Regions from separate parts of the Paenibacillus sp. TSA_86.1 genome, predicted to be linked through region 2. Evidence: riboswitches for the same ligand, from Rfam matches in the RefSeq annotation. Region 2 holds a riboswitch; each other region holds the start of a gene.

Region 1 (10,314 bases), on a different contig from region 2:
TAAACGAAAGCAACATTTTGATGCGAATTGACATAGATATCCCCTCTTAACTATGCGTTTGGTACAGTTAGATAGTGCACATGTTATCACAAGATGCTTCCTGTTGCCCATATGCAAATCAAATTGGCTACATATTGTCGTATGGCTATGAGCGTCAAAAAACAGGGTGAAGCAGCATGTCCTCCGCTTCACCCTGTATGGTGCATATGGCTTAATTATATAAGCCACATGCTTATTAAAACGATTGATGGATACATTATTCAATGGTTAGATTAGTGATCCGTGCTAATACTTTACGACAGATAAACTTGGTCAACTGATCCAGTCTACCTGGTTTGGATAATTAAGCCCCGCACAGTTTAATACTGCGTATTACCCGACTGGCTCGTTTTACCCGAAGCAAATCCTTTGAACAGTGTTGGCACTTTGGAATAACGTGTATTCGTAATTCGGCCTTGGGTACTGCTGCTGTCTGTACGCATAATGGAATCTTTGACATTGGATATGTTGGAATTATCAAGCGTCATGTTGACCGCATAGGACGTTCCTCCATTTTGCCGCACCAGCTTGCCGATATCGTCTGCTCTGAAGTTTTTGATATTAATCGTACCCGAAGCATTCATCTGGAACACTTTATCGTATGCCTTGTATGCCGCACCACCTGTAATGTTCACCGTTCCTGACGATTTCAGCGTTAACGCATCCTCGCCTACATCCTGCCAGACGACGTTGGAGATATTACAGTTACCATAACAATGCACACCGTCTGCCGCTGGCGCACCAATGATGACATTTTTCAGTGTAGCGCCTGCTTCCAGCCGGAAGACCGGCTTCTGATTCTCTGCTTGAGAACCGTCACCCAAAGTGGATGGATTGGCAACAAAAGTTTTCCCCTGTCCATCGTACGTCGTGCCCTTAGGTACAACAATCGTTGAGTTTACAACCGTTGGCGCAGCCGCAGCGGGCATAACACCAAATATGGAAGCGACCAGACCAGCGGACAACAACAGCGTTAACATTTTTTTCATCACGAACATCCTCCCTTAATATAAGTGAATTCGTCTCCAAGCACACTGGCTTCTCTCACGGAACCGCAGAAGAGAACACTACTCGGAACCTGTCCTCATCCTACAAAACATGGGGGATTACAGGAATAATCCTGAGATTAGATTTACATTTTTTAGCATAATTCTGGATAACAATGGCTTGTTCATTGGATATAACTTCGTTGATATGTACCGATATTAACTCGTGATATGCTGCTTTTACCGTACCATTTCATCAAAAAAGCCCCTATTGTCTGATGAAGACATTAGGGGCATATAGGGTCTTGTCTATACTTAAGCAGACAAGTCCTTTCGTTAGAATTTATCCTATGATGTTCCACACCTTTTTAAGCTCCTGCTCCGAACCGCTGACGGTATCCGCACTTGCGGCAAAGTTCTTCTACCGCTTCCCGTTTGGAAAAACCGTACACCAGATTGTTTGCACGTTCTCCATCCACAATATCGGAAAAAGACTTCTCATGGATGTTCCCCAAGTTGATGACACCTTCTCCATCCAGACAGCATGGAACCACAGTTCCATCGACCAGCACAGCGGCTTGACTGCGGAGTGCATGGCAAAACCCTTTGCCATCATCTTCAGGTGCATCCAGACTTGGCCACTGGAATTCATGATCCTGATTCAGATATACGTTGGGTGCAATTTTCACACCGCTACCTGGAAGGACTTTTTCCTCAATCCGAAAGTCCAGATTGAATTCACGCTCGAGTACCTCAAGCGTCTCCCGATTTCGATTCATCTGAGCATTCGTGAAGTTATCCTGTGTCAGATTCCATAATCGGAACGAGACAATGACATTATGTTTCACCGCTTCACGCACAAAAGACAAAATGTTACGTAAGTATCCGTCGCGATCCGTAGAACCTTCATGACCGTCAAAGCTGTGCAACGAGAAATTCATCTGTCTCAGTGCAGGTTTACCCAATAATTTATGCTGTGTCTTCGGCAGCAGCGTGCCGTTCGTCGTAATGTTTACTTTAAATCCCTTGGCATGAGCCATATCCAGCAGCAGGTCAATTTTGGGATGAAGCAGCGGTTCCCCTTTGACGTGCAGGTAGATATGTTTCGTGTGTGGTTTGATCTGATCCAATATATTATTAAAGACTTCAGGGTCGATGAATCCTTTGGCTCGCTTCGTTTGTGGGCAAAAGCTGCATGCCAGATTACAGATGCTTGTAATTTCAATATATACTTTCTTGAACGTTTTCAACTCAGGGTCCCCATTCTGCCGGGAGGAACAACGGTCCTGCCCTCATTCGTAGTACGGCCATATGAGCCAATCCCCATTATATCGGGTTAAGGAGCCAAGGTAAATCGTAATCAGAGGATCCGTACAAAGTCCAGTATATTTTCATCTCTATTTCAAGACTCGAATGCCCTCCCTATTTACATTAAGCCAAGATGGATATATGCTGAGGACATAACTGCATATCTTGTACATTTGCACTGGGGGAGCCTTGCGGCTGAGACGAATACGACGATTCGGACCCTTTGAACCTGATCTGGATTATACCAGCGGAGGGAAGTGGGGCAGCTTTTATTGGCAGTGGATGATCTCTAGCCTTGATGGGGATCAACTTCAGTTCAAACGTATAGCTCTGCTCATTTCTCCGGAAATGGGCGGGGCTTTTTGTATTTTGTTCTAAATCAAAAGGAGGAAATGACGATGTCTTATCTTGAACGTGTACGATCACTCAATCCTTTGGTTCATAATATTACCAACCTTGTGGTTGCCCCTTTTACGGCAAATGGTCTGCTTGCCCTCGGCGCCTCTCCGTTTATGGCCTACGCCCATGAAGAAGTCGCTGACGTCGCTCGCATGGCTGGAGCAGTGGTGCTGAACATCGGCACATTGGATGAGAAGGTCGTTCAATCTATACGCCTGGCCGGACAATCGGCCAATGCGCATCATGTGCCTGTCGTGCTTGATCCTGTTGGCGCAGGAGCAACAGCATATCGCACGGATACGGTACAGATGCTGGTTCGTGAGCTTCGCCTTACGGTATTAAGAGGCAATGTCGCCGAAGTCGCTCATGTCATTGGTGTACCATGGAATATCAAAGGTGTGGATGCCGGAGCCGGCGAGGGAGACCGAATACGGATTGCGGAGCAGGCAGCGCAACAGCTTGATTGTATTGTCGTCATTACAGGCCAATACGATATTATTACAGACGGATATCATACCTTCCTCACAAACAACGGACATGTATTGCTCACCCAGGTTACCGGTGCAGGCTGCCTGCTCAGCTCGGTCATTGGCGCCTTTGCTGCGATAGCCGAGCCGGGACACGACATGCTGAACAGTGTGGTCGAGGCGACATCTTACTACGGTGTAGCCGCTGAACAGGCTGCAGTACGAACGGCTCATCAGGGGCCAGGCAACTTCCAGATTGAACTGTTAAATCAACTGGCGCAGGTGACACCTTCACTGTTATCTGAGCATGCACAAATTCGTCAGATTCGTGGAGGTGTACGATGAACATTGCTCAAGCGTTAACCATTGCCGGGTCTGATAACGGCGGGGGAGCCGGAATCCAGGCAGATCTCAAAACCTTTCAGGAACTTGGTGTATACGGAATGACGGTCATTACAGTAATTGCCGCACAGAATACAACCGGGGTTCAAGGTGTGTTTCCGATTGATTACGCCGGCATTGCCCAGCAGCTTGATTCAACGGGAGCCGACTTTCAGCCACGTGCAGTCAAGACAGGTATGCTGTATAGTGCCGAGATTATTCGTCTTGTTGCGACAAAATGGCAGCAATACGGCTGGTCTAATCTGGTGATTGATCCCGTGATGGTTGCCAAAGGCGGTGCGCCTCTGCTACAGCAAGAGGCAGTACAAGCACTCATTCAGGATCTACTCCCCCATGCCTTACTCACAACACCTAACATCCCGGAAGCCGAACTGCTCACCGGAATGTCTATTCGGAACCTGAGCGAGCGGGAGGAGGCCGCAAGGCAATTGGTGCAGATGGGCACGACGTATGCCTTGGTTAAAGGCGGACATGATACGGGAAGCGGTATGGTTGTCGATGTCCTGTATGACGGGCATTCCTTTCATTATTTGGAGAACCTTCGGGTAATGACACGTCATACACACGGAACCGGCTGCACGTTCTCTGCTGCGATTACCGCTGAACTCGCGAAGGGTTCTCCTGTTCTGGCTGCCGTTACGACCGCGCGAGCATTCATTCAGGCAGCCATTGAAGATGAGCTGGGATTCGGGACCGGGCACGGGCCAACGAATCACTTTGCGTACCAGCGCAGACAGCGAGGTGAACGCTGATGCGTAGATGGGATACGGAAGCGGTGCGCCGCACGCTGCAGTTGTATCTGGTGATGGGCAGCGTCAATACGGCGCGTGACCCGGTGGAGGTGCTCCGCCAGGCGATCACTGGCGGCATCACGCTGTTCCAGTTCCGGGAGAAGGGAACTGGTGCCCTGACAGGCGAAGCCCGCATAACGCTTGCGCTGCGGCTTCGCGAGGTGTGCAGCCAGCACGGGATACCGTTCATCGTGAACGATGATGTGGAGCTGGCTGTGGCGGTAGAGGCCGACGGCGTGCACGTCGGCCAGGACGATGCGGACGCGGCGCTGGTACGCGCCCGCATCGGCGATGGGCGGATGCTTGGCGTATCCGCCCACTCCGCCCTTGAAGCCCGCCGTGCGATGCAGGCGAGCGCAGACTATCTTGGCGTCGGGCCGATGTACCCGACGCGATCCAAAGCGGATGCCCACGCTGTGCTGGGCCCCGCCGGGGTTGCGGAACTGCGCGCCGCAGGCATCGCAGTTCCGGTAGTTGGTATCGGTGGCATTACGCCCGATACCGCGGCCGCCGTGATGGCGGCTGGAGCCGACGGCGTAGCCGTCATCTCCGCCATCGCGGGTGCGGCCGATGTGTGCGCAGCGGCTGCACAGCTCGCTGCGATCACGCTTAGGGAGCAGTCATAGCCACGCTCCCTAAGCACCAACCCATGAAGAAGGATGCGGCCTTGCAGGCCCGCATCCTTCTTTACTCTTCTGGATACTTTTGCTCTCTTGTATCCTCTTCTACTCTTTTGCTTAATTCCTATCTCTTTGCACCTCTTTGTATTCCCTGCTCTCTCCTTGTATCCCCCTCATGCCAAAGCCTATACTTTCCCCCACCCTCTCCTCATTTCACACCTGGAATTTCATCGTACTCTCTCTCCAAGGTATGCACCCTTGATTATTCAATGTAAGTGTGTGTAGTATATTAGTAATTTCCCCCTAGTCACCTATATCATAAAAGGAAGTGCTAAATTGGATCAGATCGATAGAAACATCCTGTTTCATATGGAAAATCAGGCTAGATTGTCCATGACCGAATTAGGAAAGCTCGTGGGACTCTCACAGCCAGCCGTTACGGAACGTGTAAAACGACTCGAAGAAAGTGGTGTTATTGAGGAATATCGCACCGTCATTAATCCGCAAAAATTAGGAAAACTAAGTACATCCTATCTACTTTTTCATACCAGAGAATGTACTGCTTTCCTTGATTTCTGCCATTCTTCGCCTGAAGTTGTAGAATGTTATCGCGTAAGCGGAGAACACAACTATTTATTGAAAGTCATGACAGATTCTATCGCGGACTTAGAAGCGTTTGGAGACCGATGTGACAAATACGGAACCTACACCACACTTATCGCGATGTCTTCGCCTATTGCTCATAAAAACTTGATTGAAGAAAATCATCCACCCATCTGAGCAGTACATACTCATTGAAAGACTGCCCAATAATCTGTTCCTGTTTCAGGCAGTCTTTCATATAAAGCAGGAGCCGTTCTAGAAGGAAGCCCTAACTTACTAAGCATATCGGATCTGAATATCCGCTTTCAGCGTACTTTGGGAAATCCATGTTTTTGGGCAGATAACGCAACAAGAAGGGCAATTAGCAGCAAAAGAATCAATGAGCCAGGTAGGGATCTGGCTCCCGTCCAATGAAGCAGGATAGCCCCAACCATTCCTCCCGCGCCGATTCCGAGATTCCAGGCTGTTACCAGCATCGATTGAGCGATATCCGCGCTTTGGCCTCCTGCATGTGCAATGGCTGTCTGGAGCAATGTCGCTGCTCCGCCAAAGGTCATTCCCCATGCGATAACACCTGCAACGATGACAACCGGCTGATCTATCCAGATACCCATTGCTGCTGAGGCAAGGGCAAATATGGCGATGCTTGATAAAACCAATATTCTCATGTAACGATCAATCAGCAGCCCAATAACCCAGATGCCAACCACTGAAGTCGCGCCGAATATTAGCAAAATCAGGTCTACCCTGTCGGCCAGTGATGTGTTGGCCAGGAAAGGAGAAATGTAGGTATATAAGATATTGTGAGCTAACACCCAGGTAAGGACAACAAACAGAATGGGCCGAACCCCAGGGATGAATAAGATTTTACGCAATGGGAGTTGTTCCTGTCTCGGTTCTCCCTCATAATCTGGAACTTTCCAGAGCACCCATGCGATGAGGGCTAGCGTTAATAAGGATACTGTTCCAAAGATCAAGCGCCAGCCTGCATACGTTACGAAAAATGTTCCTATCGGAACCCCGAGCGCCAATGCCAAAGGTGTCCCGACCATAGCGACGGCCATGGCCTTTCCTTTTAATGACTCAGGCACCATACGGCGTGCATACCCTGCAGTCATTCCCCAGAGCACTCCCGCTGCTACTCCTGCACAGAATCGTGTGATTAACGTTATAACATACACCGAAGATAGAGCTGTTACCGTGTTAAATACCAGAAAACCTGCGATACAGAGTAGTAAAAGCGGTCTTCGTCTCCAGCCTCGTGTTGCCGTGGTCAACGGTATGGCAGCGAGTAGGGAGCCCACTGCATATAATGTAACCAGTTGTCCGGCTAGCGCCTGCGTTACGCCAAGATCATTCGCAATCTGGGGGAGTAGTCCAGCAGGGAGACTTTCTGTAAGGATGCAGATAAATCCTGCCATAGCTAACGCCAGTAGAGCTGCCCATGGGAGGCTTTCTTTTTTAACAAATGTGTCACCTTTGGTAGGAACCATTCCATTCGAAATCACAAAATTCTACTCCTTTGTTCTGTATTTTAGACAGGTCATATGCTTAATTCCTATCTTTGATAAGCTTACAGAAATAAGCACTCTGTTTGCATACAGCATTAAAGGCAGTGGAACTTTATTACAAAGGAAAACCACTTTTTTCAGAAGGTTTACTTTTAAATTTAATGTTCGCCTTAATTTAATAAAAAATAACGTTGAATACTCATTCTCACCAAATTGGTAACCTACTGCTAGTCACAAATAACCTGTTGACTCTCACGTAACGTGACATTGTACAATTCATGGTGTAAGGAGGTTTCACCCATGGCCATGAAAGTAAAAGAAGTCTCCGAGCTTGCTTCCATCAGTGTGCGCACACTGCATCACTATGACGAGATTGGATTGCTTGTCCCGGACGAGACCACTTCTGCCGGATATCGAATGTATTCCGATGCCAATCTGGAACGATTACAGCAGATTTTATTTTTCAAAGAGCTCGGCTTCTCGCTGAAACAAATCAAAAACATTATAGATGATCCCGCCTTCAACGCGGAGGAAGCACTGCACATGCACAAGCTCATTTTGCTGGAAAAACGCCAGCGTCTGGATCAGATGATTGCCACCATCGATAAAACCGTATTACACCTAAAAGGAGAGATTAAGATGACCCCTAAAGAACAATTTCAGGGTTTTGATTTTAGTCAAAATCCGTTCGAACAGGAAGCCCGTCAACGCTGGGGCGATCATGCGGTCAATGAAGCAAACCAGAAACTAATGCATCAGCCTGCTGACAAACAAAAAGAACTATCTAATCAGATGAATGATATGTTCAGACGATTGGCAGCACTTCGCCACATAGCGCCCGAATCTGCTGAAGTACAAGCCGAGATTAAACAGTGGTACATGACTCTGAATCAAATCGGGAGCTATTCCCCAGAAGCCTTCAAAGCACTTGGTCAGATGTATGTGGATGATGAACGTTTCACGCAGAATATCGATCAGTTTGGTGAAGGGCTCGCGCAATTCATGGCTAATGCCATGGCTGCATTTACTGACACCCGAATATAAGATAACACCCTACACCTGAAGATCTGATTCACTCCCCTTCCTACAGCAAAAAGGACGCAACGCCCTTCAGGCGTTACGTCCTTTTTTTAATTTTTAATCTAACCTTACGCTCTTGGTGCTTGATCCGAGGTAGATGCTTCTGATGCCATACTTGTTTTCGCCATCCGGCCTGGAATTTGCCAAGCCGATACAATCGCGAGTGCGATGAACAACCAATCTGTTGGCTCGCTGAAATATTCCTTAATCGTTTCCGTAAACGCACTAATCATTTCTCCATCAAACACCAATGTCAGCATACTCACATCCGTAAAAAGCTCCGATGTAAAATAAACCACTGTCAAGTATTTACCGAGCAAAATGCCCACCAGTGCAAACACAACAGCAATAATTTTATGCACTGTTGCGATTTGTTTGTTCGAGAACAACACGACAGCGTACCCGCAAAGCACACCAACCAGTATTGCAATAAGTCCAACCTCATACTCCGTCATGGCTGCAACCGCAGCCCATACCACACCTCCCAGTATGGCAGCAATCAATCCACCGATAATCGGCATCCCGATTTTAACTCCTTGCTTTTCTTCCACGATGTCTTTCCCTCCTGAGTCATGCTTATACTTTAATTCCAGAATTCACCTTTCCTATAAAACCACAAAAAGCTTCAAATTTCAACAATTTTCTGTATTTTTATACCTACATAAATACATATCCAAATTCAGCTTCTCATCTAAATCCTTCATTATTGTATATCTCCATCATCTAATCCCCTCAATTTAGAATCCCTTTATGTAAAAAAACACCCCTTCCACAGCCTCAATCACTGTAAAAGAGATGTCCTTTTCCCCCTATCCTTACCGTACAGAGGATCAATATAATGAATTATACCTGAGCTTCTTTGGAAGGCTGTATAACAGCCGCAATCTGCTTCAAAATGGCATCGACCGAAGCCGGGTCATGTACATCATATTCGTCTATGTTCAGACGCAGTACAGGACATGCAGTGAACTGGTCGATCCATACGGAATAGCGTTCATGCATATGTTCCCAATACGAGCGATCTGTCTGAATCTCCATCTCACGTCCACGTTCCGTAATCCGGTTCAGAATCGATGGCAGACTGCCTTCCAGATAGATCAGAACATCCGGATGTGGAAAATAAGGCGTCATGACCATCGCTTCAAACAAGCTGCTATAGGTCTCAAAATCGGTAGCAGACATCGTACCCTGATCCGCATGCATCTGTGCAAAGATACCTGTATCCTCATAGATGGAGCGATCCTGTACAAAACCTCCACCCATTTCAAAAATCTTTTTCTGCTCTTTAAAACGTTCAGCGAGGAAATAGATTTGCAGATGAAAACTCCAGCGCTCAAAATCATGATAAAACTTTTCCAAGTAAGGGTTATGGTCAACCTGCTCCAGAGAAGTTTTGAAATTCAAACGCTCCGCGAGCGCTCCTGTTAATGTGGATTTCCCCACTCCCACCGTTCCTGCTACCGTAATTAACGCATTCGCCGGAATGCCATAGTTATTCATATCATAAGCTCCTTTACCTGTTTAACGATCTGCTTGAAGTGCTCAGGATGTTCCACGAAATCAAGCCGCTCCGCATCAATCTTGAGAATGACTGGCGGATTTACCCCATTGGCCAAATACTCCATGCCAGTTTTGTAGTCAGCAATCAACTGTTCCATATAAGCAGGGTCCATATCTTGCTCAAAGGAGCGCCCGCGTTTATTAATTCGATACATCAATGTATCCAGCCCAGCTTCAATATAAAGCACCAGATTGGGTTTGGGCAGGTCATCCGTTAACAAATGATAGATTTGGCGATATTTGTCCCGCTTTGTTCCTTTTAAGGTACGTTCAGCGAAAATCATATTTTTATAGATATGGTAATCCGAAACGACCGGGCTATTCTGCTTAATAAAGTGTGCGCCGGTATCTTCCAACTGCTTAAACCGGTTGCACAGAAAAAACATTTCGAGTTGAAAGCTCCACTCGTCGATATCCTGATAAAAAGAGGCCAAAAACGGGTTCTCTTCGACAATTTCTTTAACCAGCGGAAGGTTCAATTCCTGGGAAAGCATCGTAGCTAACGTTGTTTTCCCTGCTCCAATCGGACCTTCAACGGCTATAAACGG
Region 2 (10,314 bases):
AGTGTCCACCTCGGTAACACCGCAATCACAAGACAATAGTGGGGGTGAAGTGATTGTGTCGCCTTCTCCATCACCATCACCATCCTCATCAGCACCAGCTCCACAGAAGGAGATCATTAAAGTGGATGTGGCGAGTGGTGAGCAAGCTTCCACCATTGACTCTCTGGAGATCAGCCGGACCCGTGGATCAGATGGTACAGTAAAAGATGAGCTTGGATTGAACCAGAGCAAAGCGCAGTCCGTGATTGATCAGCTCAAGAGAACGGGATCACGTACCGCTGTTGTGCTGATTCCGGATGCGAAAGATGAAGTCTCCCAGTGGGATGTAAAACTGGCGCGGGAATCAGCAAACTTGTTCACAGAGCAAGGCATCGATTTGGTTATTTCCAATCCAAACGTAAAAGTAACCATTCCAGCTACATCGATGAAGGACAGAACAGATGATGTATATTTCCGTCTCGTGCCTGTAAAGAAACAGGATACACGTCAGGCTATTGAACAAAGGTTGCTGGCTAACGAGATGATTACTCAATTCGCAGGCACGAAAGACATTCAGGTGCTGGGGCGTCCAATGACGATTGAAACGAATCTGCAAAGCCGTCCAGTAACGCTTGTCCTGCCAGTGGACAGCAAACAGCTTGCAGGTGTGAACCCTGCCGATCTTGGCGTGTATATCGAACACAGCAACGGAACGAAAGAGCTGGTACACGGTAAAGTGGTAACACTAAACAAAAATAACAACCAACAAGGCATTGAGATTAAAGTGGAACAATTCAGTACGTTCTCCGTGGTACGGGTCAAAGACTGGGCTGATGATACGGCAAAAGCAAAACCTTATATTCGCGGATATGTAGATGGTCGCTTCCAACCGGAGTGGTTCGTAACACGTGCCGAGATGGCGGCACTCATTACGCGTGTAACAGGCACTGTGGAGGTTAAGAGCGAAGCATCATTTACGGATGTTAAATCTGGGCACTGGGCTCATGATAGTATCTCCGCTGCTGTCAAAGCGGGTTACTTCACAGGTTATACAGACGGTAGTTTCAAACCGGGACAAGGGATGACACGAGCAGAGATGGCGGGCGTATTACAGCATTTGCTGAATAGTGAACAGGCAGCGGCATCTGAAGCGACAACTGCATTCACGGATGTGAAGCAACACTGGGCACAGAAAGCGATCGCTCGACTGAATGCAGCAGGAGTTCTTACGGGATACACGGACGGTACCTTCCGTCCTGATAAACTGGTATCACGTGCTGAAGCCGTGACCATGATCAACAAATTGATTGGTCTTCAGCCTGCAGCAACGGTGTTAAAATCCTGGTCGGATGTGCCTGATACCCACTGGGCTTACCAAGCAATTCAAGCCGCATCCATTAAAGAATAACGATGAGCATATGTTGTTAGTGAGAATAAGTAAAGTTATTTGGACAAATGATCGGCCCTCATGGCGATAAGGGCACATGTTTCAAAGAGATATCTTTCAGTCTATGACTGGAGATATCTCTTTTTTTTATATTTGCTACTCTAATAAGGCGGCCATAACAGCTTGCGCGCGGTTTCGTAACGCTCTGCGACAGCAGGCCAGTAGACGACATTCCACCAGTCTTCAATGTACTTTTTGCGTTCGTTCTGATGTTTGAGATAGTAAGCATGCTCCCATACGTCCAGCGGCAGGAGTGGAACGATATCCGATTGGGACAAGTTCTGATGTTTTTCGGCCTGCAAAATTTCCAAACGGTGCGCTCGTGGACTCCAGACCAGCATCGCCCAGCCGCTGCCCTCCACCTTGTTAGCTGCCTCGGTAAATTGGTTTTTGAACGCTTCATAGCTGCCGAAATCACGTTTGATCTGCTCTGCTAGCATGCCGGTTGGCTTGCCACCGCCAGCTGGGTTCATAATTGTCCAGAAGATGGTATGCAGATAATGTCCTGCTCCATTAAAGGCAAGTTCGCGCTCCCAGTGCTTGATAAGTTCGAAATTATTCTTTTTGCGGGATTCGGCCAGTTTTTTCTCCGCCACATTCAATCCGTCCACATAGGACTGGTGGTGCTTGTCATGATGGATGCGCATCGTCAATTCGTCAATATGCGGCTCCAGCGCATTATATGCGTAGGGAAGGGGAGGCAGCGTGTGCCCGCCAATCGGAACCGGCTTTTCTCTTACCGGGGCAGAAGCAGGCAAAGTTTCAGAAGGAGCCGCCCCGTCCGTCGAAGGCTGGAGTGAGACAGATTGTACCTGTGCGGAAGAAGAAGCAGGAGCTGCATTGGTTTTTCCGGTAAAAGAGGCAGACGCTTCTGTTGCTTCGAAGCGACTGTCCTGAGCGATTTTGGAGCTAATACTGTGCAGTGCATTTTCCAGTAGTGTCGATGGTGCTGGTTCTGCTTCCCGCCAAATGCCAGGCTGACTCAACGTTTCCAATACCCCAAGGAAATACTCCGATTCACGGATGATGTGCAAAATGATGGTCTGGGCCAAAGGAACCGCACGCACCGCTGCACTTTGCTCCAACATGATATAAAGCTGTTGAATAAACTCTCTGGACTGCTGCTGTGCTGTGGAGACGAGTTGGTCGATACATCGCATCATATAGGGGGCAGGTGGCTGGGTTGCTGGCAACAATTGCTTTAACAGTTGATTCGCCACTTGCTCACTGTTCGCAAAAGCCGCTTCCCATTCCTCCAGCAGCTTAACGTAAGCAGGCTCCAGTTCAGGAACCAGTGCACGAATAAGGAGTGTATGTTCTTTCTCTTGCTCTTTCCAGAAACGGATTTCTTCCAGCGTCCGCAGAGGCAGCAGATGGCCGTATCCATCGCAGTTCATATCCGTTATACCTCCAATCTTTCCGTTTGTTTTCCCTCAGTCTTCGTTCAATTATCTTTACTCTGTCTCAACAGTGTATTCTTGCAGCGTATTGTCCTATGTGTATAAAAAAAGAGCCCCGGAGGGCTCTAAGGTCATCTAATGTTAGATATCATTTTGATTATTGAAAACGTATATTCCTGAATGACTACGTTACTACTGGTTTGGTTGCACACCCTCGTTGCTTGTCTTCGTCACATGACTAAGGAAGGTCGAGACGCGGCGTAAATATTCTTTTGGATGCTCCCGGAAGATCAGTTCATGATGTGCGTCCGGTACAATCCATTCTTCTGAATAAGGATTGGTCTGATTGGCGGCAAGCTGCTCAGCAATCGGGTAAGGTGCTTTCTCATCCTCTGTGCCATGAATGAAGAAGATCGGGAATGGATAGTCTTTTTTCTTCACTTCCTGATACGGAATTTGCTGTAAGCCGGTACCATTCAAGATCGGGAAGAGTAACTTCATAATCTCCAGCGTAGGCTGACGCGGCAGATTGATCTGATTATGAATGTTGTGATACAGCGTATCCGGCTCCAGCAGAAACGTGCTATCCAGAATCATGGCATCCACTTCGTTGGTCAGCAGTCCAGTCTGTAGAGCCGTTCCGGCTCCCATGGAGAATCCCCAGACAACAAGCTCCTGTGCACCCCGCTGCTTCGCATACTGAATGGCTCCCAGTAGTTGCTGTGACTCCGCTTTACCTCCAGTAGCTACCGCCCGGTTCACCTGAGAGGCAAAGCCATAATCGAACATCACCACATTAAACCCGAGTTGGTGCGCGTAATGAGCGAGGTCATACATGGGTACCCAGGTTTCCTCGCGATTGGCTCCATAGCCGTGACTGAAGATAATGGTTTTACCTGCATCGGTATTCGCTGGAATATACCAGCCTTGCATCGTGCGACTGCCATCTGCCGCAGGGAATGTGATGTCTTCGTATTTCATATTTTTGGCTTGCATCGGGTTGGAGAACACTGGCGCGACCGTAGGATTGGAGAGTACCCATGCAATATAACCGTGTAAGGCAATAAAACAAAACAATAAGAAAAATACAACGGAGAGCAGCAACGCTACGATAATATGCTTGAACCGAATCAGCCTGGGTGACAATGAAGAGGGCAGATCGGACACTTTGGTATGCAGCGGGGCTTCGCTCTGGGATGTCGGATACATGCACGCCCCTCCTTTGAGTTTCGGTTAAAGATACATTTGGCCAAGATTTTAACGATGTGAAAAATAGAATGTTATATCTGTTCAAGCCATATTCATGACGATGACAGCGTGATTCTAAAGTCACACTTTGTGTTGTTATAAACGAAAGGGTTCCTGTCTTTATCGTATGTCCCCATATAGTCAAAGTCAATCAAATGAAGGCATTTGTTACGCAATTGTTATATAGTTCTTAAGATGTAGAGGTAACTTTTCCATAGTGTGTAAATTACAGGGGGTTACGAAGTGCAAAATGCATATCCTGGTCCACTTTCTAGATTGCGCATTACCTTCAAAAAGGTTCTTTTTGGTTTACAGATGAGACCGTTTCTCATATAATTTATGTAACCAAGTTTCATGTGATGAAACATGAGGAGGGCACCATGCCATGGAAGACCGCAAGTTAACCGTCCGGGCTGTAGAACGGGCGCTGGATATATTATTATGTTTTACCACACGCAGTGATCTTGGACTCACCGAAATTGCCAGTCAGATCGGTTTACACAAAAGTACGGTGCATCGATTGATGGCAACACTGGAGGATCGGGGGTTCGTGATACGCGACGCAGCAACCGAGAAGTACCGGCTTGGCATTCGCATCTGGGAACTGTCTGCGCACATGTCACGTAGTGATGATCCTGCGATTTTGCTATTGCCCGCGATGGAACGGCTCCGGGATCGGTTGGGCGAGACGGTAAGTCTCTATCTCCGTGACGGCAGCGAGCGGATTCGGATTCAGGCGGTGCAGAGTGATCAGGCGATTCGCCGGGTTGCGCCAGTAGGTGTCAGACTGCCGCTTTCCGTAGGAGCTTCCAGCAAAGTGTTGATGGCCTTTGCATCTGAAGAGGATCGGGAGGAGCTGATGAACGGCTCGGAATGGCCCGTATTTATTGATCCAGCAGTATATTTGGCACAGATGGAGGACATCAGAGGAAGCGGTTATGCAACCAGTTATGAGGAACGCGAGCCGGGAGCTGCTGCGGTGTCCGTACCGATTATGGATCGCAGAGGCAATATCGCGGCAGCGCTGTCTGTGTCGGGGCCTGTCAGCAGGCTCTCGCAAGACACATTGCATGAGTACGCTCCTGTATTGAAAGAAGCGGCCGCGCAGATGGGACTTATGTTGTCGTAAGGCCAGGCTCATGCTTGAAGTTTTGCACAAAAGGAATTGATGATCTGGAATATTAAGGTTGTATTTATAACCAGATTAAGCTACTCTGTAATGGACGGCCCATCGGGGCCGGTTGAATGTCATATTTTTAAGTTGAACAGCGGCTGAATTGCCGTAATACGTTTACGTTACTGGGGGAGTCCGAATTGTCCGGACTGAGACGGAATCGCATGAGATTCCGGACCCTTTGCACCTGATCTGGATCATACCAGCGTAGGGAAGTAATCGGCCATATGACCACAAGCACCACAGACGTTAACCTGGGATAGATGCTGTTTGGCAGCAGATGGCCCTTGTTGCGTGTATGGTGATGGACATCAGTCGGTTCCTTCGGAACCGGCTTTTTTTATTTACAGTGCCTGGCAGAGATTCACTTGTTGTGTTTCACTATCGCGGTGACAGCATAACCATTGCGACATACATGCCTGGACTTCCAGGTGAAGTGATCTCGCTTCTCTCGCTGACTGTACATAAAAATTTGTCTCCTGGATCTGTTTGGCTGCGTGGGCAGGAACAATCCTGCTGTACTTCTGTGCTCTGAATGTTTCCGGGCAGGTGTGGTGGTCGTTGAAACTGACGCATTGGTGGAGACATAACGCAAGAGAAGATTACAGAGGAGGAAACAGGAGACATGAGTACACATAAGCAAACGGGGCAACAGAATGGAATCGAAGAATTGGGGAGCGAGGGTCATCCGGTGGAAAAAGAAACCGGAGCGGCTGGAAGGGTTCAACCCTTCCCGGGCAGCCGTAAAGTCTACATTCAGGGCTCACGACCGGACATCGCTGTACCGGAGCGTGAAATTGCCCTTCATGACACCAATACTCCCCAAGGGGTGGAGCATAATGAGCCGCTGCGTGTCTACGATACGAGCGGCCCGATGACCGATCCCGAATTCCAGATGGACATTCGGGCCGGTTTACCTGCGCTTCGCACGCACTGGATCATGGAGCGCGGTGACGTGGAAGCGTATGAGGGCCGGGCAATCAAGCCGGAGGATAACGGCTTGAAGCCCGGAGGCCGAAGAGCCGGGGCAGAGGAATACCCCGGCCTTCGGGGGCAGCCGCTGCGTGCACAGGCTGGACGCTGTGTCACACAGATGCACTATGCACGGCAGGGCTTGATTACGCCAGAGATGGAGTACGCCGCTATTCGTGAAGGCGTGGAGCCGGAATTCGTGCGGCAGGAGCTGGCGAGCGGCAGGGCAATTCTTCCCTCCAACATCAATCACCCGGAGAGTGAGCCGATGTTGATTGGTCGTCATTTTCACGTGAAGATCAATGCTAATATTGGCAATTCCGCTGTATCTTCCTCCATCGAAGAGGAAGTGGAGAAGATGACCTGGGCTGTGCGCTGGGGATCGGATACGGTGATGGATCTCTCGACAGGCAAGAATATTCATACGACACGGGAATGGATCATCCGTAACTCCCCTGTGCCGATTGGCACGGTGCCCCTCTATCAGGCATTAGAAAAGGTGAATGGAGAGGCTGAGGCGCTCACCTGGGAGTTGTACCGGGATACGCTGATTGAACAAGCGGAGCAGGGTGTGGATTATTTTACGATTCATGCCGGCGTATTGCTGCGATATATTCCAATGACGGCGAAACGGATGACGGGCATCGTTTCACGGGGCGGGTCGATTATGGCGGCATGGTGCCTGGCACATCATCAGGAGAACTTTTTGTACACTCATTTTGAAGAAATCTGCGAGATTATGAAAAGGTATGATGTGGCTTTCTCTCTTGGGGACGGACTGCGCCCAGGCAGCATCTACGATGCCAATGACGAGGCACAGATGGCGGAGCTGGCAACGCTCGGAGAATTAACGCAGATTGCGTGGAAGCATGATGTACAGGTGATGATTGAAGGGCCGGGGCATGTGCCGATGCACAAGATCAAAGAGAATGTGGATTTGCAGATGGAAATCTGCCAGGAAGCGCCGTTCTATACCCTTGGGCCGCTGACCACGGACATTGCACCGGGATACGATCATATTACGTCTGCGATTGGGGCGGCGATGATTGGCTGGTTTGGTACGTCCATGCTCTGTTATGTCACGCCGAAGGAGCATCTGGGGCTTCCGAACAAGGATGATGTGCGTGAAGGGGTTATCGCTTATAAAATAGCCGCTCATGCGGCTGATTTGGCCAAAGGCCACCCACGCGCCCAGCGCCGGGATGATGCGCTGTCGAAGGCACGCTTCGAATTCCGCTGGCGGGATCAGTTTAACCTGTCCCTCGACCCGGAACGGGCACTATCCTACCACGATGAGACGCTACCCGCAGAAGGGGCGAAGGAGGCACATTTCTGCTCAATGTGCGGGCCGAAGTTCTGCAGCATGCGCATTACGCAGGATATTCGTGCCTTTGCCGCAGATCGCGGCCTGAATGATGAGGAAGCGGTCGCCGCTGGGATGCTGTCGAAAGCGGCGGAGTATCGGGCACGGTAATAAAGTAGAAAAAGCCTGAAGAAGCCTGAAGAAGCGGAGCTAAAAGCTTCTGAAAGAAAGCTGCATCGGAAGCATAAGCTTCGCCGTTATCACCGGAGTTCTCCTTTTAAAAGGTTATATCTATACACTTCTCCGGCTTGGTGGTGCGATTTGAATTTAATCAAATTTTATTCCCTATCAATTTTGTTCCACATACGATACAAGATACCAGCGATTACAAACAATAAGCCATCGGACAGTCTTAGATTACCTGCATGCAGGAAAGCTGAACATCCCATACCTATTATGAACAAGATAAGGACATATAGAAATTTCATGTTCTGATCACCTCATATTTTATATTAAGGGGTCAGGCGGTTCTCGCATCTGCACAGAGAATGATCTAAAATCTAACGATCTCCACAAACCTTATTTTAACGTTTTTGGCGCGAAAAAAATTCTAACGATCTCCAGCGACGTTATTTCGCTGAAATTAGCCAAAAAAGAGGCAATTCGCTGCTAAAAACCTAAAATAAGGTTTCTCAGGATCGTTAGAATTTCAATGGTGCTGAAATGAAGTAAATAGCGTTCTCTCAGATCGTTAGCGGTAAGAAGGGAGTATCTGATCCTCCTGCGATCATTGTTCGATTGTATATATCCTCTACGGTTGTATGAATTCTTGATCTATGCATCCTCGATCCTCATAGGATTTTACGATTTCATGTAACTATCTCATAACCGTATCACGTAACCGTATCACGTAACCATAAAAATGAACCGCAACTTGGTTACTCATAATATCCTTTTGCATACACGGCTGCCGTTGAGAAGCAGAGATGTTTCATTTCATCCTGTTGATTTTCGGGTGGCATCTCCAGGAACCACGGCTCCTGCATATCCTCTCGGCTCATGGGCACAGGACGCCATAGAATCAAACCGATCTGATCGAACTGGTAACTGCAACCAAGCTCGGGATCTTCGCGGTCATATGGTGCAATGGCATCCAACTGAGGAACAAGAACGTCGGCTTCGGTGCCTAGCAGATCGAGTTCTCCCAGCATACATTTAAACTCATCACTTTCATAAAACTCAATAAAATGTGCTCTGCCTTGGGCATCGTACTCCACATTGGGATCAAAGCTGAAAGCCTCCGTCTGTTCAACTTCATTCTGTGTCATGCCCAGCCGGATATCCCCGATAGATTGACCTGGTTCAACCGTGAGATTTTTCATGTTTTCGTTCCCTCCGAAATAAAATTCTACATACGTTTAGCTATGGTGATTAGATCACTGTTGGTTTTACCATGCAACGAGTGTGCTTCCGAGTTAATTATACTTTCTTCGTGATGCCGATATCCCGCTCCAGGTTCGCGCCTAATAATGAAAGCGGCGTATAAATGGTCATACCTGCATTGGCAGATGCCTGCTCAGCGGCAGGAGCCATGGAGAGCTGAGCTGCGACAAGACAAGTATCCTTGCATTCAAGAGCAAGCTGCTGCAATGCTTCTTTTAACGCGACGTTATAGCCTTCTTGGTCACCTCGCATAATCATATCGAATAGACCAGGAAGCAACACAGATTCTAACTCAGGCTTGTCCCTTCCTACCAAGTGTTGATCCATATAGTCATGATATCGAGTCATCGTAGGCTCTACTGTGGCGGGATTGGTAAACGCGAGCAAATACCGCTTCGGATGTTTTACCATCATCGCGAGCAGTGAATCGTCAATACCCGTTACCCTAATCGGTAACGGTTGTATTTGTTCCAGCACGGCTGCGAACAAGGTGCATGTCACAAGAATAGCGTCAGCGTGACAGCGGCTCATCCATTGCAGTGTCTGATTTACTTTTTCCCGAACAAGCGCACTATTGAAATCCTCATCATGCTTGAGCCGATCAAGACCGGGGTCTACATAGTGAACCAGTTCGATATTATAAGAAGTCAGTGCTTGTTCAATCAACCTGATATTGGAGTAATGCGCGTGGAAACAGGCAATGGTGCTCATAAGCAATCCCCTTTATGTAGAGTGACTACAAGACGCGTCTGGATCACACCATAAGTGTGAACCATCGGTAAGAAACGTCGCGCCTGAAATGTCATCTTTTACACGTAGTATAGGGAGCAGCCGCAGAGATGTAAAGCGTTATCTTATGTTCATGGATACGTTCTTTTTCGCCATTTTTTGCTGTAAAATTTCATGGAAGGATAGGCCTTGAGTGTTCTCATTTTCCTTTTTAGGTGCATTGGTCTCCGTGTTGCGTGGATATTGGTGGTGATACGGGATCATTTGCTGAATAGGCATGCGGATCATCTTGGTTCCTCCTTACATGCATGATGGACATGCATCGTTCGTTTGTATGTATTTTCAACATTTGTTTTGTTGGTGACATTCAAATGAATTCGCCTTGTACACATATAGGTACATATGACTTGTTACATGAAGAAGCGGAAATTCAATTGTTATTCCGACTCGGATGTAGTGATTTTACCCGGTATTCAGAAGATGTAAACGGTTTTAGGGAAATTCAGGAACAAAGAACCTGATATGAGAGGCGAGGTATGGGAGCATGGTATCGGTTGTTAAGTGAATGGTCCTAATTTCAGGGAAGTCAATGGTGCTTGCCTCTAAGACATATGTCCAA
Region 3 (10,314 bases), on a different contig from region 2:
CGTGGAAAAGAACGTACATTACAGCTCGCCGCGTCCTCTAGTCCACCTGCCCCTTATATCATTCTAACTAACGACCGGATCAATTGATCCGGTTTTTTTCATATCATCCTGTCTTGTCTTTATAAATACCCGGATCATGCCTTCTTTCAAACTGGATAATAGTGGGTTTTCTATTAAAATCAGTCGCCCTCGAGCATATAACCGATTCCACGCACCGTCTGAATCAGTTTCACATCTCTACCTTTATCCACCTTGACCCGCAGATGTTTAATATATACGTCAACTACATTGGTGTCCATGACGTGTTCATATCCCCATACCTCGCGCAAAATATCACCACGTGTACAGGCCTCATTCAGATGCATGGCCATAAACTCCAGTAACTCATACTCCTTCGGGGTCAAATTCAGATATTGTCCTCCACGGCTTACTCTTCGCGACCGAAGATTAAGTCTGAGATCTCCTACCACAATGATATCCTCACCCTCATGTGTTGCACTTGCAAACAGTCGAAGTAGGCTTCGAACTCTGGCAAGCATCACCTTCCAATGCACGGGCTCCTCCATTACATCATTCGCTCCAAAATCAAGCCAATCGATAACCCGCTGCGGAGATTTCCCAGGGATTATAACCATTAAAGGTATGGACAAGCCTTGATTCATGCATTTCTTCAAAGCCATTTTATCTTGTTCACTCTGATTCGAATGCTCAGGCTCATCAATCAAAATGATCAAACGTGCACGAGTCGATTTCATATCACCCTTCTCATTCAACTCAGACCATTCGATGTGCTTCACTTCATAACCTTCGTCTTGCATGATGTGCATGATCCGGTTCACCAACTCACCAGTCCCCACTACTATGATGGCTGTTTTCATCCTTTTTTTCACCCGGCCCGTCTGTATTCCGTCGCTACTTGGCATGGATTGTACAGTTAGGATGCCATAAAAAGAAAAAGTCCATTCCCGCCGGGAACAGACATTTTCAGTCATGAAGGTGTTAAGCCAAATGATTAATGTTATTCAGCCAAAATAGCGATGAACCAATGTACGTGCTTCTGCCGTATCTTTTGTTCCATGAACAAGTACGCGACCATCCCGAAAAATGACCAATCGATGATCACCTGTTGTGAATGACACCAGAAAAGGATTACTTTCCACTTTCCCCTCCCCAAGCCGTTCCAATCGGTCTGCTGTCTGCGGAAGATCCAGCTGCATGCGGCGGGCGGGCCGAATCTGAACCGTGTCCCTGCCACACAACACATCGGTTTTCTCAAGATTGGATGCAGAAAGAAACGGATACGTGGCTGATGGGCTGCATGAAGCACAATCCCGTTTTTTCGCCCCATCTACATTGATGGATATGTACTCGTTCCTCCACACATCAAATGACAACAGTTTACGTCTAAGAGCAGCTGTATTACCACTTAGCAATTTCATCGCTTCCGCTGTCTGATTGGCTGTCACCATCTGCACCGCTTGAGGAATAATGCCAGACGTGTCACACGTATCCCCACCGAGAGGTACTTCTCCCAGAAGGCAGTTCAAGCAAGGTGTATCACCAGGCAAAAACGTATACGTAATACCGTAACTTCCGACACATCCCCCGTATATCCAAGGGATTTGATGTTTCTGCGCCATATCATTAATAAGCAGTCTTGTATCAAAATTATCCGTTGCATCCATGATTAGATCGGCATGCCCAACGAGTTCTTCCAGTTCGCCCACTCGCACATCCATCACTTTGGCTTCGATGCGAACTGTTGAATTAATTGCTGTTAGACGTTTGGCCGCCGCCATAGCTTTAGGCATACGTTCTATGGCGTCCTGCTCCACATAAAGTTGTTGCCGCTGCAGGTTGCTCCATTCCACATAGTCCCGGTCTACAATCGTAATCTGTCCAACACCGGAACGGACCAGCGTTTCTGCAATACCTGTTCCGAGTGCCCCGGCTCCAATAATGAGAACCTTGCTAGCCTTTAATCTTGCTTGACCTTCTTTGCCGAGCGGCGCATATCGTTCCTGTCTGGAATATCGATCGGACTGCTCCGCGTGATGTAACTGATCTGTCATGTATGAACCATTCCTTCCACCGGACTGCTTGCCGCAGCATAACGTTTTATTGGAATCATGCCTGATTCGTAAGCCAGTCTGCCTGCTTCAACCCCAAGTCGCATGGCTTTTGCCATAGTAACGGGATTGTTGGACCCTGATACAGCCGTGTTAAGCAGAACGCCGTCTGCCCCAAGTTCCATCGCATAAGCAACATCTTTGGGCGAACGTAAACCTGCATCCACAATTACAGGCACTACCGCCTGTTCTATGATGATCTCCAGATTATACGGATTAATAATACCTCTGCCTGCACCGATCGGAGAAGCTCCCGGCATGACTGCATGTACGCCCAGCAACTGGAGTCGTTTAGCTAAAATGACGTCGTCCGAGATATAAGGCAGCACAGTGAATCCTTTTTCGAGCAAAATGCGGCAAGCCTTGTACGTTTCAAGCGGATCAGGCAGTAACGTTACTCCGTCTCCGATGACTTCGACTTTTATCATATCACAAAGCCCCGAAGCTCGTGCAAGCTCGGCAATTCTTACTGCCTCCTCTGCAGTCGAAGCCCCTGCGGTATTAGGTAGCAGCGTATACTTGCTTAGATCGAGCGTATCCAGAAAGTGCTGCTTGCCACTCTCCTCCAGATTCAAACGACGTACCGCAAAGGTTAATACCTCTGTACCTGAAGCCTCCACAGCTTGGCTCTGCACTTCCAAATCCGGAAACTTGCCTGTTCCCAGGAGCAATCTCGATTCAAATGCATATTTACCAATACTTAACATCATTAATCCTCCTAGTATTTAATAAGATTCGATCACAACTACGATTTTACAAGTTTCAACCACTTGCCTATGAATCCCCTTGCTTAGCCGCCTCCGACAAAATGAACAATCTCAATCCGATCGCCTTCTCTTAACGTTGTTGTTTCATGATGATCTTTGGTCAAAATATTACGATTCAACTCAACCACCACCGTTTTTACTTGCAAGTTGAATGATTGCAGTAATTTGTCAACACGATTTAACCCGTCGTCAACCTGCATCTTCTGACCATTCACGATAATATTCACAGCATAACTCCCCTTCTGTTCATTCGATCAGGCGACAATGCTTCAATGCCGATCTCTTCTGCACTTTTACCCTCCAGCATATCTGCAATCCAGCGACCTGTTATCGCACTAAGTAATATTCCATTGCGAAAATGACCATAGGCCGCGTACAAACCAGTAATTTGTCCACATCTTCCTATATATGGAATTCCATCCGGAGTAGATGGTCTTACACCTGCCCATGCCCGCAAAAAGTCTGCCTCCTTGATTCCCGGAACCCAATAACTTGCCGCACCAAGTAATCGTTGCACACAATTAGCAGATACGCTGTGATCTTTTCTTCCTGGCAGACTGGTCGCTCCGATCCATACTTCTCCATTGGCCTTCGGAACGATATAGACGTCTTCTGCATATACCGTTCGATCAGGTCTGTATGCTGTTTGTTCTGCAGGAAACCGAATAGCAATCATTTCACCTTTCACCGGACTTGAAGGCAAGGTCACTCCCACTTGATGCATCAGTAGATCCCCCTGCAAACCAGCAGCCACGATCACATGTTTACAAGTTATCTCTCCCTTGGCAGTTGTAATCCCTCGCACTCGATCATTGTTCACTAATAGACGAACATCTTGAACCCCTTCCCAGATCCGGGCACCCATCATTTGAGCCGACCTCGCATAGGCTCTGGTCAACGATACAGGTAAAACTTCACTCTCCAATGGTTTGTAATACGCCCCGTACGTTTCCCGATTCAACCATGCCACTTCCCGTTGCACCTTACTCCGATCCCACCAATGCTGCCCCGAATCCGAAGAGGCATTTCGTTTATCCTTGTATTGACTTAAATCACTATATGATCGAAATGGGGTGATGAACCCGCTGCGCCTCAAGCCAACATCCATATCTGTAAGAGCGGATATTTGATCTTTTTGCTTATGCAACAATTCTCTGCTGTCATATGCCGCCTGTGCTAGAATTGGATGTGCAAAATCTTCACTATCTGCTGCGAGCATGCCGGCAGCTGCGGAGGAAGTTCCACCGGCAATCTCTGATTGCTCAACAAGAAGCACCTCCTGCCCTCTGGATGCCAATTCAAAAGCAATTGCACAGCCTACTATTCCACCACCTACAACAATTGTTTCTGCATGAAAAACTCCCCGTAATTCAGTTGGAGTATCGGATGTGGACATCATCATTAACCGATGTTGATCACACGAGGGTGCGGTAACACCTTCGGGTTGGCCCATTCCTCTCTGTTCCATTCTCTCATCCCCTTGATTGAGCATTGAGCAGCATTCACTTTCACGTTTCCACAGACTGTTTTAAAAGAGCTGCTGCATGAGCAGGATTTTCATGTTGAAGTACACCTGAGATCACAGCGGCTCCCCTGGCTCCCGCAGACCTGACAGCTCGAATGTTATCCGGCTGAATGCCCCCGATTGCCATAACAGGTACAATCACACCCGAGCATACTTCCGCCAATGCTTCTAATCCTCTTGGAGTTATATCCGGTTTGCTTGCACTTGCATATACATGCCCGAAAAAAAGGTAATCTGCGCCATACTCTTCTGCAATTTTCGCCTCATGAATTGAATGTACAGATACCCCCAGACGGGGCTGTAGATCATGCCTGTTTCCGGGTTCCAACGTCATTTTCGCCTTGTGTAACATGTCTTGGCTCCAATGCACCCCTTGATAACAAGCATCCTCAGCCGTAAACCGGTTCGCACCGTTGATTACAATCCGAGAAACTGGGACACCAGACTCGACCATCAATCTGGCCCAGTTTAACTTCTCGTGTAACGGAAGCTGCTGTTCCCGGATATGAATATAATCCGCCCAAGGCCAAATTTCTTTAGCTGCCTTCAGCGTGGCTTCTTGATCCCCTCTATTGCTGGATATTACATGCAGCTCAAAAAGAGAGTTGTTTCTTAATTGTTCATCCGATACTTTTGACTTGTCCTCAAACATCATGATAGACAACCTCGTTCTCCCTCCTTTCAACACCAAGCTTCGAATGACGTAACATACAAACGCAACAAATATAGAATCCAAAAAAGCCACTCCCGTAGGGGAGTGGCTGCGTATAAACTAAGATTCAGTTCAATAACAAACATTCGACAATACCTGATAAACAGTGTAATAGGTAACCCTATAACTGTCTGTTCGAGTATTGAAATGCATGCATCACGATGTAGTAAAGATCCCGTTTTCCATTGAAGAATCATATACTATCGTTTTCGCTGAAACGCGCCACTTCCCTACGCTGGTATGATCCAGATCAGGTGCGAAGGGTCCGGAATCGCATTCTTCCATCTCAGCCGCATCGTGCGGCCCCCCTAGTGTTCATATGAAGTTGTAGCCTATATTACCACAACCGGTTTTTTTTGTCATTGTGCTTTTTCAGACCACTCTTCTACATTCCACGTTTTGGTGACCCAGCCTTCATAAAAATCCGGTTCGTGAGATACAAGCAAAACGGTTCCCTTGTATTCCTGCAACGCACGCTGCAGTTCAGCCTTCGCCGTTACATCCAGATGGTTCGTCGGCTCGTCAAACAAAACCCAGTTGCTCTCACGCATCAGCAGTTTACACAATCTAACTTTAGCCTGCTCTCCTCCGCTCAGCATGTTAAGCGGACGAGTGATATGTTCATTTTTGAGACCGCAACGCGCAAGATGACCTCGCACTTCATTCTGTGTCAGGTGAGAAAATTCATTCCACACGTCGTCGATCGGTGTAATATTTCCAGCGCGCACTTCCTGTTCGAAGTAAGCTGTCTCCAAATAATCTCCAAGGAATGTTTTACCGCTGATTGGCGCAACTTTACCCAGAATTGTTTTGAGAAGTGTTGATTTGCCTACACCGTTACATCCCACAATGGCAATCTTTTCTCCACGTTCAATCGTCATTGTCATCTTGGGTAATAGCGGATACGTATAACCGATTTCAAAGTCGATACCTTCAAAAACAGTTTTGCTACTCGCACGAGCATCCTTGAACTTAAATGTTGGTTTCGCAGCTTCGTCTGGACGATCAATACGCTCAATTTTGCCGAGTTGTTTTTCACGGCTTTTCGCCCGGCCTGATGTTGAAGCCCGAGCCTTGTTGCGCTGAATAAAATCTTCTTGCTTTTTGATGAATTCCTGCTGCTTTTCATAGGCATCGATGTGCTGTGCTTTCTGCATACCCGCCATCTCCAGGAATTTATCATAGTTGGCAGCGTACCGCGTCAATTTGGCAAACTCCAAATGATAGATGACATTAACAACTTCATTCATGAACTCCGTATCATGAGAGATCAGCAGAAAGGCATATGGATAGTCTTTCAGATATCGTGTCAGCCACTCAATATGCTCTACATCCAGATAGTTAGTCGGCTCATCCAACAGTAGGGCCGTAGGTTTCTCCAATAATAACTTCGCGAGAAGTACCTTCGTGCGTTGTCCACCACTAAGAGCGGCAACATCCCGATCAAGACCGATGGCATTCAATCCCAAACCATTTGCCATTTCCTCCACTTTCACATCAATCAGATAAAAATCACCCTGTTCCAGCTGCTCCTGAATCTCGCCCATCTCTTCAAGCAATTGTTCCAGCTTGTCTGGATCGGCATCAGCCATCTGATCCGTAATCACCATCATGTCCTTTTCCAGTTCTAACAATGGGAGAAAAGCATCTTTGAGCACATCACGAATGGTCTTGCCTGGTGTTAACTTCGTGTGTTGATCAAGATAACCATAACGGACCTTAGGTGTCCACTCCACTTTACCGCTATCCTTAAGCAGTTTTCCCGTCAGAATATTCATGAGTGTTGATTTTCCGGCACCATTTGCTCCAACAAACCCAACTCGTTCTCCGGCGAGTAGACGAAAAGAAACATTTTTAAACAACGTACGGTCTCCAAAATTGTGACTAACGTTCTCTACTGACAATAAACTCATATGATGAGATTGCTCCTATCTATTTACATTACTTTTAGTTACCGTTTCAAACCCCTATTCTAGCACAGGTTCAGTCTTTTCTGAAAGTAATGAAAATTGGGCAGAGCAATCATATTCAAAGTAACCCCTGTAGGCTGCCTGCTTTGCAGTCGTAAATACCTCTTCAGCACGAAAACCTGGCTTACAGGTCGCTGGATAATGATATTTTATCCCTGTAGCGGGATCGATTCCGCCAACAATTGCTGTTTTTTTGACCAGTCTACCCCCGCCAATCGCAAAATTATTAATCTTCTGATCCCCTACAGCAATGCCCTGTATAAAAGCCATGATTCCTGTATCATTGATCGAATTGTACCAATCTTCTTGTGAGATCAGAGGCATCGTAAACAAATAAGATACACCATTTTTCCTCGCGAACTCATTATGGCGATTGATTACGTCTGCTAACTCATCCTGTACACGGGTCACGATCCGGCCGCGCCGTACTTGTTCAAAAAGCGTTGAATCCTGAAGCAGGGTAATGGTTGAACTCGTGGCCAATTCATGCTGAAATCCTTCGATCCATTTCCCTGCACCAGCATCATAAGCATATACATAACCGTCAAGTGTGAAATTAATGCTGTTGCCGTCCGAATCGGAATATGTATACGGTTTTTTCGGGCTCCACACCTGTCTGAAAGACACTTCCATTGTCCCAGTCATCTCCGCTTCCTTAGCAAAAATATAATAACCGTCATAATCCAGAATAATGATCGCCGGGATATAATCCAACATATGTTGGATTGCCACCTTGTCATCCCGTATTCCCATGTTTAATGCCATCGTCCGGGTAAAGGTGGACAAAGCCAGCTCCTTATCCGCCTTCACGAACTTGGCAGAATCATAGCCTGCTTCAGCATCTTGTTTTTCATTCTGGTGCATAACTGCGGCAGCATCCATTACGGCAGTTTGAAGTGCTCTTTGGTATCGGTAAGCCAATTCATTGGCCTTATGTGCATCATGCATATGGAACGTAAGTATGTAAAAGAGCGGAAAGAAAATAAGTACAAACACAATGGAAAGCTCAGTAATCTTCATTCAGTACCATACCCCCATAAGAAGCAAAAACCGCAGCAGCTTGGGCAGTGCCTTGCAACAATTCACGTATTATCATGGACGGTGTGCGATTCGTGCTTTTAAGACTGACGGTGAAGAAATCACCCATGTTTAGCGTATATCTCCGCCCAGGGTCATCCAGGGACAATGTGCTGGACAACGGGTATAGGCGTTCTCGGATCTGGGACAAATAGTATGCATCATGAACAACCTCATATGTGCCTGTGAAACTGCTTTGATTCATTGGATCTATATAGTGAGGCACATACTTTTTATGTAAATGTTCTAGTGAGATATCATAGTTGTTGCCTGTTTGGGCTAACTGCTCTTGGAATTCCGCCAGCATTCGAGGTGAGATATACCCCTTCGTTCGGACGGCATCTACAAACCTTGTGACACTCCGGGTCGCCGTCATGCGCGCAATATCATCCTGACGTTCGGCAGTCTCAGCCGCAGGATACACATAGAGCAGAAGCACAGCAAGCAAAACCGCAAACAACTTGGATGCTCCATTGAGCACTATCTCTCTACCTCCTTCCAAAAAGAAAGCTTTAACAACTCTCCGGATGCACTTCGTTTATATTCAGTTTGATAGTTCCCGTCTAACTCAACTGGAATCATGGCTGATGGATGAACAAGCGGATCGATCACATACCCATAACCGTCCAGCTCCACTTGAATCCCTGAACCTGTCATTTGCCGCACGGTATGCAGAACCTCATCTCCGGTATATCTGACTATTCTGCTCGTCTGTAGTGTCGTATGCACTCTGCCTTCCATAGCTGCTTGTGTTTTCACCCTGTCGTTCAAGGCTTCGGTTAAAATACGGATATTCCACTGCCCGTGCAGGCAGGCTGTCACGAAAAGGACAACCGCTGTACAGAACAGCATCAGATGCTGTGTGTTCCGGGACATGTTCAACCATCTCCAGTCAGGATTGCTGAAAGATCAGACCTCTGACAACATTGGATCGGTCTTTAACAATGATCGCCTTGAATTTACCGCTAGGATTAACATATTGATTGTCTTTTTCACTCATCGTCTGATTGATGCTACCGACCTTGTCATCAGGTGCAATGACAGACCCATAGTCCGCATTATTCAGATCCTGAGAGATGTTGAGCTGATTGCCGTACCATTGTCCGCTTTTGTTTTTCCCCGTTATAACCTGGATACCAAATTGATCTTTGTCCGCATATTTACGTAAAGCATTGGTCACTTGTGAGCCACTGATGGTTGTCCCGTCATACACGGTAAATGCTGCCTGGGACAGTTCTGTTTGAATATCTGCAAAGTTATTCTGCGCTGTTTTGGTTGCTTCCTGAGCCGAAATAAATAACAATACTACAATCGTTATCAAAGCAATGGTCAAAAATATTCCTGCTGCCACCTTTAAAGCACTTGATGCATTATTCATATGAAATACCCTCCTAGAGTAAAATGTTTGGTTTTATGTTGATTTATTTCGTTCCTAAAAGTGAAGCACTACAATTTCTGAATTTGTTCATAATACATGTTCATTTGCATAAAACTCATGCCTACCAGCGGAATAACGAGGTACAGGAAGATCAGAGCATACATAGGTGCGAAACCGATCGTTCTTCCCCAGCCTGCCTTGATATCAATGATTTTGCTGTAATCCTGTTTGCGCTGCTCAAAATAAAAGGCCATCATGCTTTCCAGATCATCAAAAGCTTCACGAATGGATATTTTACCTAGGGCCAGCTGCAGTTTATCAATTAAACGTTGAAATTCAGGTAAACCCACTTCCTCTTTTAACTGTTCAAGCGCTTGTTCAGGGCCATGTTCGAAGTGCAGCAGACACTTTTGCAGCGGCCTTTTGAAAATAACAGCAAATCGATTAAGCCATTCCACAATTTCTTCTACAGACATACGATCCATCTCTCGCAAAATGGAAATCACCGTCTGGAATTGATAGATTTCATGCCGCATATCCAAACTTCGCATTTTACGTTGGAACAACATGAGCCAAATTGGCAGATAATAACCGCCTATACCCATGAATAATGCCAAAACAGCCTCCCACCAGCGCATATATTGGTTGTTATAAGCCTTTAATTTGTCTGTAATCCGCTGAATTGCTGCCGTCTGTGCATCATGATCCAGCCGGACTGGTGCAAGCTGCAACAGCGCATTGGAAATATGCTCGTAA

The links. A riboswitch is a leader RNA that binds a small molecule or an ion and turns the genes downstream of it on or off. The one in region 2 is predicted to bind thiamine pyrophosphate.
Region 1: it holds a riboswitch for thiamine pyrophosphate, as region 2 does, so the genes downstream of both, thiM (hydroxyethylthiazole kinase) here and thiC (phosphomethylpyrimidine synthase ThiC) in region 2, are expected to answer to the same signal.
Region 3: it holds a riboswitch for thiamine pyrophosphate, as region 2 does, so the genes downstream of both, ACUTVW_RS12565 (thiamine phosphate synthase) here and thiC (phosphomethylpyrimidine synthase ThiC) in region 2, are expected to answer to the same signal.

The regions. Positions count from the first base shown of each region.
Region 1 covers NZ_JBQZGE010000019.1:86,056-96,369, forward strand. Annotated here, with positions in the region: gene ACUTVW_RS24510 (ATP-binding protein) at 1-34, opposite strand, end outside; gene ACUTVW_RS24515 (pectate lyase) at 360-1,028, opposite strand; gene ACUTVW_RS24520 (radical SAM/SPASM domain-containing protein) at 1,394-2,275, opposite strand; TPP riboswitch at 2,504-2,606, shown strand; gene thiM (hydroxyethylthiazole kinase) at 2,732-3,544, shown strand; gene thiD (bifunctional hydroxymethylpyrimidine kinase/phosphomethylpyrimidine kinase) at 3,541-4,353, shown strand; gene thiE (thiamine phosphate synthase) at 4,353-5,018, shown strand; gene ACUTVW_RS24540 (Lrp/AsnC family transcriptional regulator) at 5,349-5,792, shown strand; gene ACUTVW_RS24545 (MFS transporter) at 5,921-7,108, opposite strand; gene ACUTVW_RS24550 (MerR family transcriptional regulator) at 7,427-8,170, shown strand; gene ACUTVW_RS24555 (hypothetical protein) at 8,275-8,757, opposite strand; gene ACUTVW_RS24560 (deoxynucleoside kinase) at 9,050-9,706, opposite strand; gene ACUTVW_RS24565 (deoxynucleoside kinase) at 9,703-10,314, opposite strand, start outside.
Region 2 covers NZ_JBQZGE010000017.1:48,773-59,086, forward strand. Annotated here, with positions in the region: gene ACUTVW_RS23445 (S-layer homology domain-containing protein) at 1-1,387, shown strand, start outside; gene ACUTVW_RS23450 (Fe-Mn family superoxide dismutase) at 1,528-2,823, opposite strand; gene ACUTVW_RS23455 (alpha/beta hydrolase) at 3,019-4,035, opposite strand; gene ACUTVW_RS23460 (IclR family transcriptional regulator) at 4,460-5,203, shown strand; TPP riboswitch at 5,366-5,479, shown strand; gene thiC (phosphomethylpyrimidine synthase ThiC) at 5,874-7,694, shown strand; gene ACUTVW_RS23470 (hypothetical protein) at 8,462-8,905, opposite strand; gene ACUTVW_RS23475 (hypothetical protein) at 9,003-9,677, opposite strand; gene ACUTVW_RS23480 (hypothetical protein) at 9,816-9,983, opposite strand.
Region 3 covers NZ_JBQZGE010000004.1:298,752-309,065, reverse strand. Annotated here, with positions in the region: gene ACUTVW_RS12595 (C40 family peptidase) at 1-41, shown strand, start outside; gene ACUTVW_RS12590 (winged helix-turn-helix domain-containing protein) at 180-878, opposite strand; gene ACUTVW_RS12585 (ThiF family adenylyltransferase) at 1,023-2,072, opposite strand; gene ACUTVW_RS12580 (thiazole synthase) at 2,069-2,836, opposite strand; gene thiS (sulfur carrier protein ThiS) at 2,920-3,123, opposite strand; gene thiO (glycine oxidase ThiO) at 3,120-4,364, opposite strand; gene ACUTVW_RS12565 (thiamine phosphate synthase) at 4,405-5,076, opposite strand; TPP riboswitch at 5,344-5,453, opposite strand; gene ACUTVW_RS12560 (ABC-F family ATP-binding cassette domain-containing protein) at 5,493-7,046, opposite strand; gene ACUTVW_RS12555 (hypothetical protein) at 7,101-8,123, opposite strand; gene ACUTVW_RS12550 (hypothetical protein) at 8,110-8,661, opposite strand; gene ACUTVW_RS12545 (hypothetical protein) at 8,661-9,056, opposite strand; gene ACUTVW_RS12540 (ABC transporter permease) at 9,073-9,558, opposite strand; gene ACUTVW_RS12535 (hypothetical protein) at 9,627-10,314, opposite strand, start outside.